One region of the Mesorhizobium sp. WSM4983 genome, then DNA from elsewhere that is predicted to be linked to it. Evidence: predicted binding sites of a transcription regulator. Region 1 holds the regulator's gene; the other holds the start of a gene.
The links. The regulator HrcA, encoded in region 1, represses chaperone genes, less so after heat shock. The targets are predictions, from matches to a motif close to GTTAGCACTCNCNNNNNGNGAGTGCTAAC.
Positions count from the first base shown of each region.

Region 1 (5,234 bases):
CCATGCCGAAATCGCGTGTGCCGTCCGCCGTCTCGGCCCAGTTGGCGGTGTAGACGCCGGGCGCCCCGTCGAGCGCGTCGACGCAGAGCCCCGAATCGTCCGACAGCGCCGGCAGGCCGGTGGCCTTGGCGGCGGCATAGGCCTTGATATAGGCATTCTCCTCGAAGGTCGTGCCGGTCTCGTCCGGTTCCGGCAGGCCGTAATCCTTGGCCGACTTCGCCTCGAAGCCGAACGGGGCCATCAAGTCGGCGAATTCGCGCAGCTTGCCTTCATTGTGGCTGGCGACGACGATCTTTTGTCCGTTCAAAGAATGCATTCAGAGACCCCAGATCCTTGGTTCGGCGAACTCGATCGAATTGCCCGAAGGGTCGCGGATATAGATCGAATGTCCGCCCTGCGGCCACTCGAAATCGCTTTCGATGGCGATGTTCTTGGCCGCCAAATGCTTGCGCCATTGCGCGATCTCGGCCGCAGTCGCGGTGAAGCAAAGATGCCCTTCGCCGACCGTGCCGTGCGGCGGCACCTTCAGCCTGGCGTCGGGCGCCGGCGGAATTTTCGTCGCCTCGGCATTGAAGATGAGCAGCACGCCGTTGCCGCAGCGGAAGAAGACGTGGCGACCTTCGACCTTGCCCAGCGGATCCAGGCCGAGGATGTCGCCGTAGAAGGCTTCGGCAGCGGTTAGATCTGTGACGTAGAGCGCTGATTCCAGAATCGCGGAGGGGGTCACGAGGCGCCCCCCTCTGCCCTGCCGGGCATCTCCCCCTCAAGGGAGGAGATTGGCAGCTCCACCGACAGTGTCTCGACGGCGAAGATTGGCGAAGGCCGAGGTGAGGTCCGATCTCCCCCCTTGAGGGGGAGATGGCCGGCAGGCCAGAGGGGGGTGCCTAGGCTCGGCATTCGAAAACCTACGCCACCGCCATCTGCTGCAGGCTCACCAGCCGCGAAATACCCTTCTTGGCCAGCCCCATCAGCGCCGAGAACTGCTCTTCGGAGAAGGGCTCGCCTTCCGCCGTGCCCTGGATCTCGACGATGCCGCCCTTGCCGGTCATGACGAAATTGGCGTCGGTGCCGGCCGAGGAATCCTCGAGATAATCGAGATCGATGACCGGCTGTCCGTCATGGATGCCGCAGGAGATCGCCGCGACATGGTCCTTGAGCACCTTGGAAACGCTGGCCATCTGGCGCGCTTCCATCCAGCGCAGGCAGTCATAGAGCGCCACCCAGCCGCCGGTGATCGAGGCGGTGCGGGTGCCGCCGTCGGCCTGGATGACGTCGCAATCGACGGTGATCTGCTGTTCGCCTAGCGCCTGCAGGTCGACAACGGCGCGCAACGAACGACCGATCAGCCGCTGGATCTCGAGCGTGCGGCCGCCCTGCTTGCCGGCGGAGGCCTCGCGGCGCATGCGCTCGCCCGTCGAGCGCGGCAGCATGCCGTATTCGGCCGTAACCCAGCCCTTGCCGGAATTGCGCATCCAGGCCGGCACCTTTTCCTCCAGGCTCGCCGTGCACAGCACATGCGTGTCGCCGAACTTCACCAGGCACGAGCCTTCGGCATGCTTGGAGACGCCGCGCTCGAAGGAGATGGCGCGCATTTCGTCGGGCTGGCGTTTGGAGGGGCGCATTCGGCCTTCTTTCCTATGGTTTTGGATTCGTCGGCGGCTTGTAGACGCATGCGGCGGATGGCGCAAAGGAAAAGGGCGCCAAGGAAACGGAGCGCCAAGAAAACGGCGCAAGCGAAAATGCCCCCGGGTTGCGCCAGGGAGGCTTAAGTCTATATCTTTCGATAGGAGGTTTTTCGCTGGAATGAACAAGGCAGTCGATCCCGCATCGCAGCCGCCCGTGCTTCAGTCGCTCGACATGCGCTCGCGCGACATCTTCCGGCGGATTGTCGATTCCTATCTGCGCGACGGCGAGCCGGTCGGCTCGCGCAGCCTGTCGCGCATCCTGCCGTCGTCGCTGTCGCCGGCCACCATCCGCAACGTGATGAGCGACCTCGAGCATCTGGGGCTGATCTACGCGCCGCACATCTCGGCCGGCCGCCTGCCTACCCAGACCGGCCTGCGCTTCTTCGTCGATGCCTTCATGGAGCTCGGCGATCTGTCGGACGACGAGCGTCGCGTCATCGAGGCGCAGGTGCGTGCCTCGGGCTCGGGCGCCACGCTGGAGCATATGCTGACCGAGGCCAGCCAGATGCTCTCCGGAATGTCGCGCGGCGCCGGCCTGGTGCTCGCCGCCAAGAACGAGGTGGCTCTGAAGCACATCGAGTTCATCCAGTTGGAACCCACCAAGGCGCTCGCCGTCCTGGTGTCGCAGAGCGGCGATGTCGAGAACCGCGTTGTCGACCTGCCGGCCGGTATCACCGTCTCGCAGCTGCACGAGGCCTCGAACTTCCTCAACGCCCATATCCGCGGCCGCACGCTGGCCGAGGCCCGGGTTGAGATCGCGCGCATCAAGGACGAGACCAGGGCGGCTCTCGACACGCTGTCGCAGGAGCTGGTCGAGAAGGGCCTCGCGGTCTGGGCCGGCGCTGAAAGCGGCCTGCCGGCGCGCCTCATCGTGCGCGGCCGCGCCAATCTTCTGGAAAACGTCACCGCCCAGGCCGATCTCGAATTGCTGCGCCATCTGTTCGAGGATCTGGAAACGCAGGACGGACTGCTGCAGCTCCTCGACCTCGCCGAGGAAGGTCCGGGCGTGCGCATCTTCATCGGCTCGGAGAACAAGTTGTTTTCGCTGTCCGGTTCGTCGCTCGTGGTCGCGCCCTATCGCGACAAGGATGCCCGCGTCGTCGGCGCGCTCGGCGTCATCGGCCCGACGCGATTGAACTATGCCCGCATCGTCCCGATGGTCGACTATACGGCCCAGTTGATTTCGCGCATGCTGAGATAGGCAAGCGGGAAACGTCGCAAGGAGGGTGGAAATGGCGCTGGAATCGTTCAAGGCCCAGATCAGCCTGCTGCTCGAGGAGATGGTGAACCAACCGGAAGACGATCACGAGATCCAGGAGCTACTGCGCGAGAAGCTCAGGGAAATGCGCGCCATGGGCCTGCCGCTGCCGGCCGATCTGGTCGCGCTGGAAAAGCAGCTCGACGACGATCTGGATATCGAAGAGAGCTGAACTGCCGGCGCTTTCCGTCAAAATCTGCATGCCCGGCTTCTCTTTTGGAAAGCCTGCCCGATATTCGCTGTCTGGTTGCTGATGCACGTTGGCGAATAACGGAGAACAGCATGATACGGATTGCCGGCCTTGCCGCCCTCGCTTTGTTCCTGGCCTCCGGCGCCGTCGCGCAGCAGGCCGACCAGCCCCTGCTCACCGGCAAAAAGGCCTTCGGTGACTGGAGGGCCGACCGGCCCGGCGTGCGGCGCCTCATCAGGCCCGACGATCTCCCGAAGCCGAATGTCGCCGAATCCGCCTCGAACGGCGGCGGTGTCACCGATCGCCCCGAGGATGCCACGCCAGCCCTTCCACCCGGCTTTTCGGCCGAACTGGTGGCTTCGGGCATCAGCAGCCCGCGTGTCGTGCGCACGGCGCCGAACGGCGATCTCTTCGTCGCCGACAGCAGGGCGAGCCAGGTCCGCGTCTATCGACTGGCCGAACGCAGCGCCAAGCCCGCCGAGAAGTCGGTCTTTGCCAAAGGCCTGACCCGGCCCTACGGCATCGCCTTCTATCCGCCGGGCGACAAGCCGCAATGGGTCTATGTCGCCAACAGCAACAGCGTCGTCCGCTTTGCCTATCGCGACGGCGACCTCAAAGCTTCCGGCGAGCCCGAAACGATCGTCTCGGACATCCCGTCGAGCCATCACTGGACGCGCGACATCGCTTTTTCGCCCGACGGCAAGACGCTCTATCTCTCGGTCGGCTCGGGCTCGAATACCGCAGAGGGCATGGGAGCGAGGCCGAAGGGCGGCGTCGAAGAATGGGCGAGATCGGCACCGCTCGGCGCTACCTGGGGCGCGGAGGAAGGCCGAGCGGATGTGCTCGCTTTCGATCCTGACGGCAAGAACCGCAGGATGGTCGCCACCGGCCTGCGCAACTGCTCGGGCATAACGGTGCAGCCGGCTACGGGCGCGCTCTGGTGCGTCGTCAACGAACGCGACGAGCTCGGCGACAACGTGCCTTTCGAATATGCGACCGCCGTCAAGGAGGGAGCCTTCTATGGCTGGCCCTGGTACTATATCGGCGACAACGAGGATCCGCGCCACAAAGGCGCGCGGCCCGATCTCGCCGGCAAGGTCACGGTGCCGGACGTGCTGATCCAGGCACATTCGGCGCCGCTCAACATCGCCTTTTATGAGGGCGGCAACTTCCCGGCCGACTACAAGGGCGACGCCTTCGTCACCCTGCACGGCTCGTGGAACCGCAATGTCCGCACCGGCTACAAGGTGGTGCGGCTGAAGTTCAAGGACGGCAAGCCGACCGGCGAATATGAGGATTTCGCCACCGGCTTCGTCATTGCCGACGATGCGGTCTGGGGCCGGCCGGTCGGTGTCGCGGTGGCGAAGGATGGTTCGCTGATCCTGACCGAGGACGGCAACGGCACGATATGGCGCGTCACCTACGGCGACGGCCGGTCCTGAAGCGGCGCTGGTGCAACCGAATCCGGCCGCAAGGCAATTAACGCCGCCCCGACGCCGTGGTAAAAGGCCGCCGCTCTGGATCCCGATCTCGGGATAGCGCTGGGTTCAAGCCATGACACTGACAGGATTTCTCGCCTACAGCGCCGCCCTCGGCGTCGCCGCCGCCATTCCGGGTCCCGGCGTGACGGCGCTTGTTGCCCGCGCGCTCGGCTCCGGCTTCCGTTCGTCGCTCGCTATGTCGTTCGGTCTCATGCTCGGCGACAGTACCTACCTCACCGCCGTCGTGCTCGGCCTCGCCTTCGTCGCCCAGACCTTCGGCATAGTGTTTCTCGCCATCAAATGGGCGGGCGTCGCTTATCTCGCCTTCCTTGCCCGGCGCTTCTGGACGAGCGGCATCTCGCCCGAAACGGTCGAGGCGCGGAAGGGCAAGAGCGGCCTGGCGTCGAGCTTCATCGCCGGGCTGACGGTGACGCTCGGCAACCCGAAGACGATGATCTTCTATCTCGCCATCACGCCGACCATCGTCGACCTGAAGACGATCACGCCGGCCGACTACGGCATCCTTGTCGCGCTGACCGTTGTCGTCCTGTTCGTGGTGCTGGTCCCCTATCTGGCGCTGGCTGCCAAGGCGCGCTGGTTCCTGAAGTCGCCGCGCGCGC
Region 1 is NZ_JARTVM010000003.1:529,215-534,448, reverse strand. It holds gene rdgB (RdgB/HAM1 family non-canonical purine NTP pyrophosphatase) at 1-316, opposite strand, end outside; gene P9254_RS13500 (VOC family protein) at 317-727, opposite strand; gene rph (ribonuclease PH) at 906-1,622, opposite strand; gene hrcA (heat-inducible transcriptional repressor HrcA) at 1,804-2,886, shown strand; gene P9254_RS13485 (hypothetical protein) at 2,918-3,115, shown strand; gene P9254_RS13480 (PQQ-dependent sugar dehydrogenase) at 3,226-4,575, shown strand; gene P9254_RS13475 (LysE family translocator) at 4,688-5,234, shown strand, end outside.

Region 2 (5,234 bases), on a different contig from region 1:
CGGCCATCTCCTCGCGGCCCATGCCGATGCCGTTGTCCTCGACGGCAAGCTGCTTGTTGTCGGGGTCGGCCGAAATGGTGATGCGCGGCTTTGCGTCCTCGCCCAGCAGCTCGGGACGGGTGATCGCTTCGAAGCGCAGCTTCTCGCACGCGTCCGCGCCGTTGGAGATCAGCTCGCGCAGGAAGACGTCCCGGTCCGAATAGACCGAATGCACCATCATGTGCAGCAGCCGCGAGACATCCGCCTCGAATGTCCTGGTTTCCGTCGTCTTGGTATCCGTCGTCATTCAGAATCTTCCCACATAGTAACTCTGGCCCGTCGCGCCGCGACGTGTCGAAGCTGCCGATCTCCGCCGATGAGGGGAGATGTCCGACAGGACAAAGGGGCGCGTCCCGCCAGCCGATCTGTCGCGGAGTGCTTTCTCGCTTTTCCGGTTCTTGTCAATTCAGAAGGGTGCCGTTTCCCTCGCGCTCCCTTTTGCCCTGCCGACCAATCTCCCCCAATTGAACCCTGTCGGGGGAGATTGGCTGTGTCGGCGCCGCGCCTCCCCAGCGTCCTAGAAGTCCATGCCGGCGCCGGCGGGCATGGCGGGTGCCGCTTCCTTCTTCGGCTTCTCGGCGACCATCGCCTCGGTGGTGACGAGCAGGCCGGCGATCGAGGCTGCATCCTGCAGCGCGGTGCGCACGACCTTGGCCGGATCGATGACGCCCTGGCTGAAAAGATCGCCATATTCGCCGGTCTGGGCGTTCCAGCCATAGGCGAAATCGGTCTTCTCGCGCAGCTTGCCGACGATGATCGAGCCTTCCGCCCCGCTGTTCTCGGCGATCTGACGCGCCGGCGCCTCGATGGCGCGCCGCACGATGTCGACGCCGTATCTCTGGTCGGGGTTGTCGGCAGCCACCGCGTCGAGCGCATTGGCGGCCCTGAGCAGCGCCACGCCGCCGCCCGGAAGAATGCCTTCCTCGACCGCCGCGCGCGTCGCATGCATGGCATCGTCGACGCGGTCCTTGCGCTCCCTGACCTCGACCTCCGTCGAACCGCCGACGCGGATCACAGCCACGCCGCCGGCGAGCTTGGCCAGACGCTCCTGCAGCTTCTCGCGATCGTAGTCCGAGGTGGTCTCCTCGATTTGCGCCTTGATCTGCGCGACGCGGCCCTGGATCTCCTCCTTCTTGCCGGCGCCATCGACGATCGTGGTGTTCTCCTTCTCGACCACCACTTTCTTGGTGCGGCCGAGCATCTCCAGCGTGACGTTCTCAAGCTTGATGCCGAGATCCTCGCTGATAGCGGTGCCGCCGGTGAGGATGGCGATGTCCTCCAGCATGGCCTTGCGGCGGTCGCCGAAGCCCGGAGCCTTGACGGCCGCAACCTTCAGGCCGCCGCGCAGCTTGTTGACCACCAGCGTCGCGAGCGCCTCGCCCTCGACATCCTCCGCGATGATGAGCAGGGGCTTCGCCGACTGAACCACCGCCTCCAGAACCGGCAGCAGCGCCTGCAGGTTGGAAAGCTTCTTCTCGTGGATCAGCACATAGGGCTCTTCGAGCTCGACGCGCATCTTATCCTGATTGGTGATGAAGTAAGGCGAGAGATAACCGCGATCGAACTGCATGCCTTCGACCACTTCCAGCTCGGTGTCGGCGGTCTTGGCTTCCTCGACGGTGATGACGCCCTCGTTGCCGACCTTCTGCATCGCCTCAGCAAGGAAACGGCCGATCTCGGCATCACCATTGGCCGAAATCGTGCCGACCTGGGCGATCTCGTCATTTCTGGTCACCTTGCGGGCGTTGGTCTTCAACTCCTGAACAATAGCCTCGACGGCTTTGTCGATGCCGCGCTTCAGATCCATGGGATTCATGCCGGCGGCAACGGCCTTGGCACCTTCCCTGACGATGGCCTGGGCGAGAACGGTCGCGGTGGTCGTGCCGTCGCCGGCGATATCGCTGGTTTTCGAGGCGACCTCGCGCACCATCTGCGCGCCCATGTTCTCGAACTTGTCCTCGAGCTCGATCTCCTTGGCGACAGTGACGCCGTCCTTGGTGATGCGCGGAGCGCCGAACGACTTGTCGATGACGACATTGCGGCCCTTAGGGCCGAGCGTGACCTTCACCGCGTCGGCGAGGATGTTGACGCCGCGCAACATGCGGTCGCGGGCGTCGGAATGGAATTTCACTTCCTTGGCAGCCATTGGAACACTCCTTCAGCAGGCACCTTTCATTGACCGATCGGGTTGGGCCGGTTCAAGCCGCTTTTCCCAACGCCGATGTCTGCTCGACCACACCCATCACGTCGCTTTCCTTCATAATGAGCAGGTCTTCACCGTTGAGCTTGATCTCGGTGCCGGACCACTTGCCGAACAGGATGCGGTCGCCGACTTTGACGTCGAGGGGAATGAGCTTGCCGCTCTCGTCGCGCGCGCCGGAACCGACGGCGATGATCTCGCCTTCCTGCGGCTTCTCCTTCGCCGTGTCCGGGATGATGATGCCGCCGGCCGTCTTCTCCTCGGCCTCGACGCGGCGGACCAGAACGCGGTCATGCAATGGATGGAACTTCATATCGTTCTCCTTCGGGACAAACAGATTTTGAGAGGTTCCACCACTCCGGACCGGAAGGACCGGAGCGGGGCTCGCGATCCTTTCGGCCTCGCGCATGTGGATTTGGTTTTGCACGCGCCGGTTTCAAGAGGCCGCAAGAAATTTTTTGGCACTCGCAACAGCCGAGTGCTAGCGCCGTGAAAACAAAGGTAATTATGCAGCTTTGACGGGCGCGCCTCGGACCTCTTGACGGCAAAGGAATCAATTCCCAAATCGAACCTGCCGGCGCCTGATGTGGCCGGCAAGGTCAAGGAGCGCCGCTGCCTTGGCGCTCCTCGTATCTATGTTGCTCAATGGAGGATGTAGCTATGAGAACCAGTTTCGACTTTTCTCCCCTGTTCCGGTCGAGCATCGGCTTCGATCGAATGCTGAACGCGCTCGAGACCGCAAGCCGCATCGAAACCGCTGACAACTGGCCGCCCTACGATATCGCCAAGGGCGGCGAGGACGACTACCGCATCACCATGGCCCTGGCAGGCTTCAGCCAGGACGAACTGGCCATTACCCAGGAGCAGAACATGCTGATGGTTTCTGGCCAAAAGGCAGGCGAGGACAACGGCGAGTACCTGCATCGCGGCATTGCCGGCCGCGCATTCCAGCGTCGCTTCGAGCTTGCCGATCACGTCAAGGTCGTCGATGCGAGCCTCGTCAACGGCCTGCTGACAATCGACCTCAAACGCGAGATCCCGGAAGAAATGAAGCCGCGCCGGATCGAGATCACGGCGGACAAATCATCGCCAAAGGCCGCGACAAAGAAAATCGAGGCCGACAACAAGGCGGCCTGAGCCTTCTCGCCGCGCTTTGCGCCAAGCGCCGGGTGATGTTCCCGGCGCTTGTGGGCCTTGTCTTCCGGATGAACAGAAAGGAGGAAAAAATGAGTGTTCGTGATCTGATTCCCTGGGGCCGAAACAATGGTAACCAGGTTCCAAGTGTCTTCCGCGACGGCGAACGCGATCCTTTCCTGTCGCTGCATCGCGAGGTGAATCGGCTGTTCGACGACGTCTTCCGGGGTTTCGGTTCCGGCTTGCCATCCCTAGGCAGCGTATCAGCCTTTGGTGCCGGCTGGCCGAGCGTTGAGATCTCCGACAACGAGAAGGAGATCAAGGTGGCGGCCGAAGTCCCGGGCCTGGACGAGAAGGACATCGAGGTGCTGCTTGATGATGGCGTGCTGACGCTGAAGGGTGAAAAGCGCTCCGAGACGGAGGACAAGGAGCGGCAGTTCTCCGAGCGCATCTATGGCCGCTTCGAGCGTCGAATCCCGCTGGGCTACGAGATCGAAGAAGACAAGATCGATGCCCGCTTCAAGAACGGCGTGCTGACGGTAATGCTGCCCAAGACCGCGAAGGCGCAGTCGCAGGCCAAGCGTATCGAAATCAAGAGCTGATGCCTGGATGCAGGGGTTGGACCGGCGGGTCCGGCCCCTGCGGCATGACGGAACCTCGGCGCTAGATGGAACGGCCAACGCTGGCGTAGGTGCTGGCTGGAGCGTGGCTCCCCTTCCAACGAGTGATCCGCCCGCAGCGGGCGCCAGGTGCTCGCTTGCGGCTCGATGACGTGCGGCCGACGCAGGCCATTCTAACCGTTTACCGCGCTGAGCGCAGATGCCGCTGACGGAACACCGCGCAAGCCTCTGGAAATCCGCGATAACCTTAATTCCTTCCTTCTTTTGGTCAGGCTTCCCGTACGGAACGTTAAGGGCTAGATTAGCAATTCGTTAAGTAATACGGCGGGTGTGAGCGTAAGAGGTGTGCCGTTATGAATTTCAAATCCCTGATCAAACGGGCCGAGGACGTAGACAAGGAATTTCAAGAGCTCCAGTCGGATCTGGCAGAGGCTTTCGAAGAATGTCTTTCGGCTGACGAAGAGACGTCCCCGGGATACGATTCTGCCGCCGACCTGGCGGCAAGCGAGGAGGATCCGCCGGGCGAGACTCAGTCCGAGGCTTCCGCCTCCCGGCTGACGCCGCACACCCAGACACGGTTGGCCGCCTTGGAAGCCGTTTCCGGACTCTTCCGCGACGGACAGGGTCATCTGGAGGAGATCGGGTCAAGGCTGGCCGAGATCGCCACAGCGCACCACATGACGCGCGATATCCTGAACGCCCTGCATCGCGATGCGCTGCGCGCCAATGAGCTGGAGCTGGAGAACGCCGCTCTGGGCGCCGAACACAAGGCCTTGTCGGAACAATTGCTTGACGCTACGCGCAAGCAGCGCGAACGCGACGGCGCGGCCGAGGCCTGGCAGCAGCGCGAGGCAAGTCTCGTCCAGGACAGGGAGTCGCTGCGCGAGGCGCTTGCAGCGGTGCGGCTCGAAATGGTCGAGATGGGTAATGAGAGCGCCAGGCGCGAGGCTGAGTTCGGTGAGATCGTCAAGACCCTGACGGCCAAGACCGTCGAAGCCGACAGGCGCGCTGTCGAGAACAAGCTGCTGCGCGAGAAGCAGGTCGGGCTTTCGATCGAGCTGGAGCAGGCGCAAAAGCGCGAGGCCGAGGCCCGGCACAAATTCGACGAGTTCGCGGCGACCCACGCCAACGAAGCCACGCGGATTGCCGAACTTATGGCCCAGCTCGGCAGCCACGAGAAGGAGGAGGCCCGGCTGCAGAAATCGTTGGAGACGACGCAGGCCAAGCTTGCCGAGGTAACC
Region 2 is NZ_JARTVM010000004.1:58,391-63,624, forward strand. It holds gene htpG (molecular chaperone HtpG) at 1-286, opposite strand, end outside; gene groL (chaperonin GroEL) at 557-2,185, opposite strand; gene groES (co-chaperone GroES) at 2,238-2,552, opposite strand; gene P9254_RS14205 (Hsp20 family protein) at 2,900-3,376, shown strand; gene P9254_RS14210 (Hsp20/alpha crystallin family protein) at 3,466-3,975, shown strand; gene P9254_RS14215 (hypothetical protein) at 4,347-5,234, shown strand, end outside.
Region 2: the regulator HrcA is predicted to act here: its motif matches at 2,697-2,725, upstream of groES (co-chaperone GroES).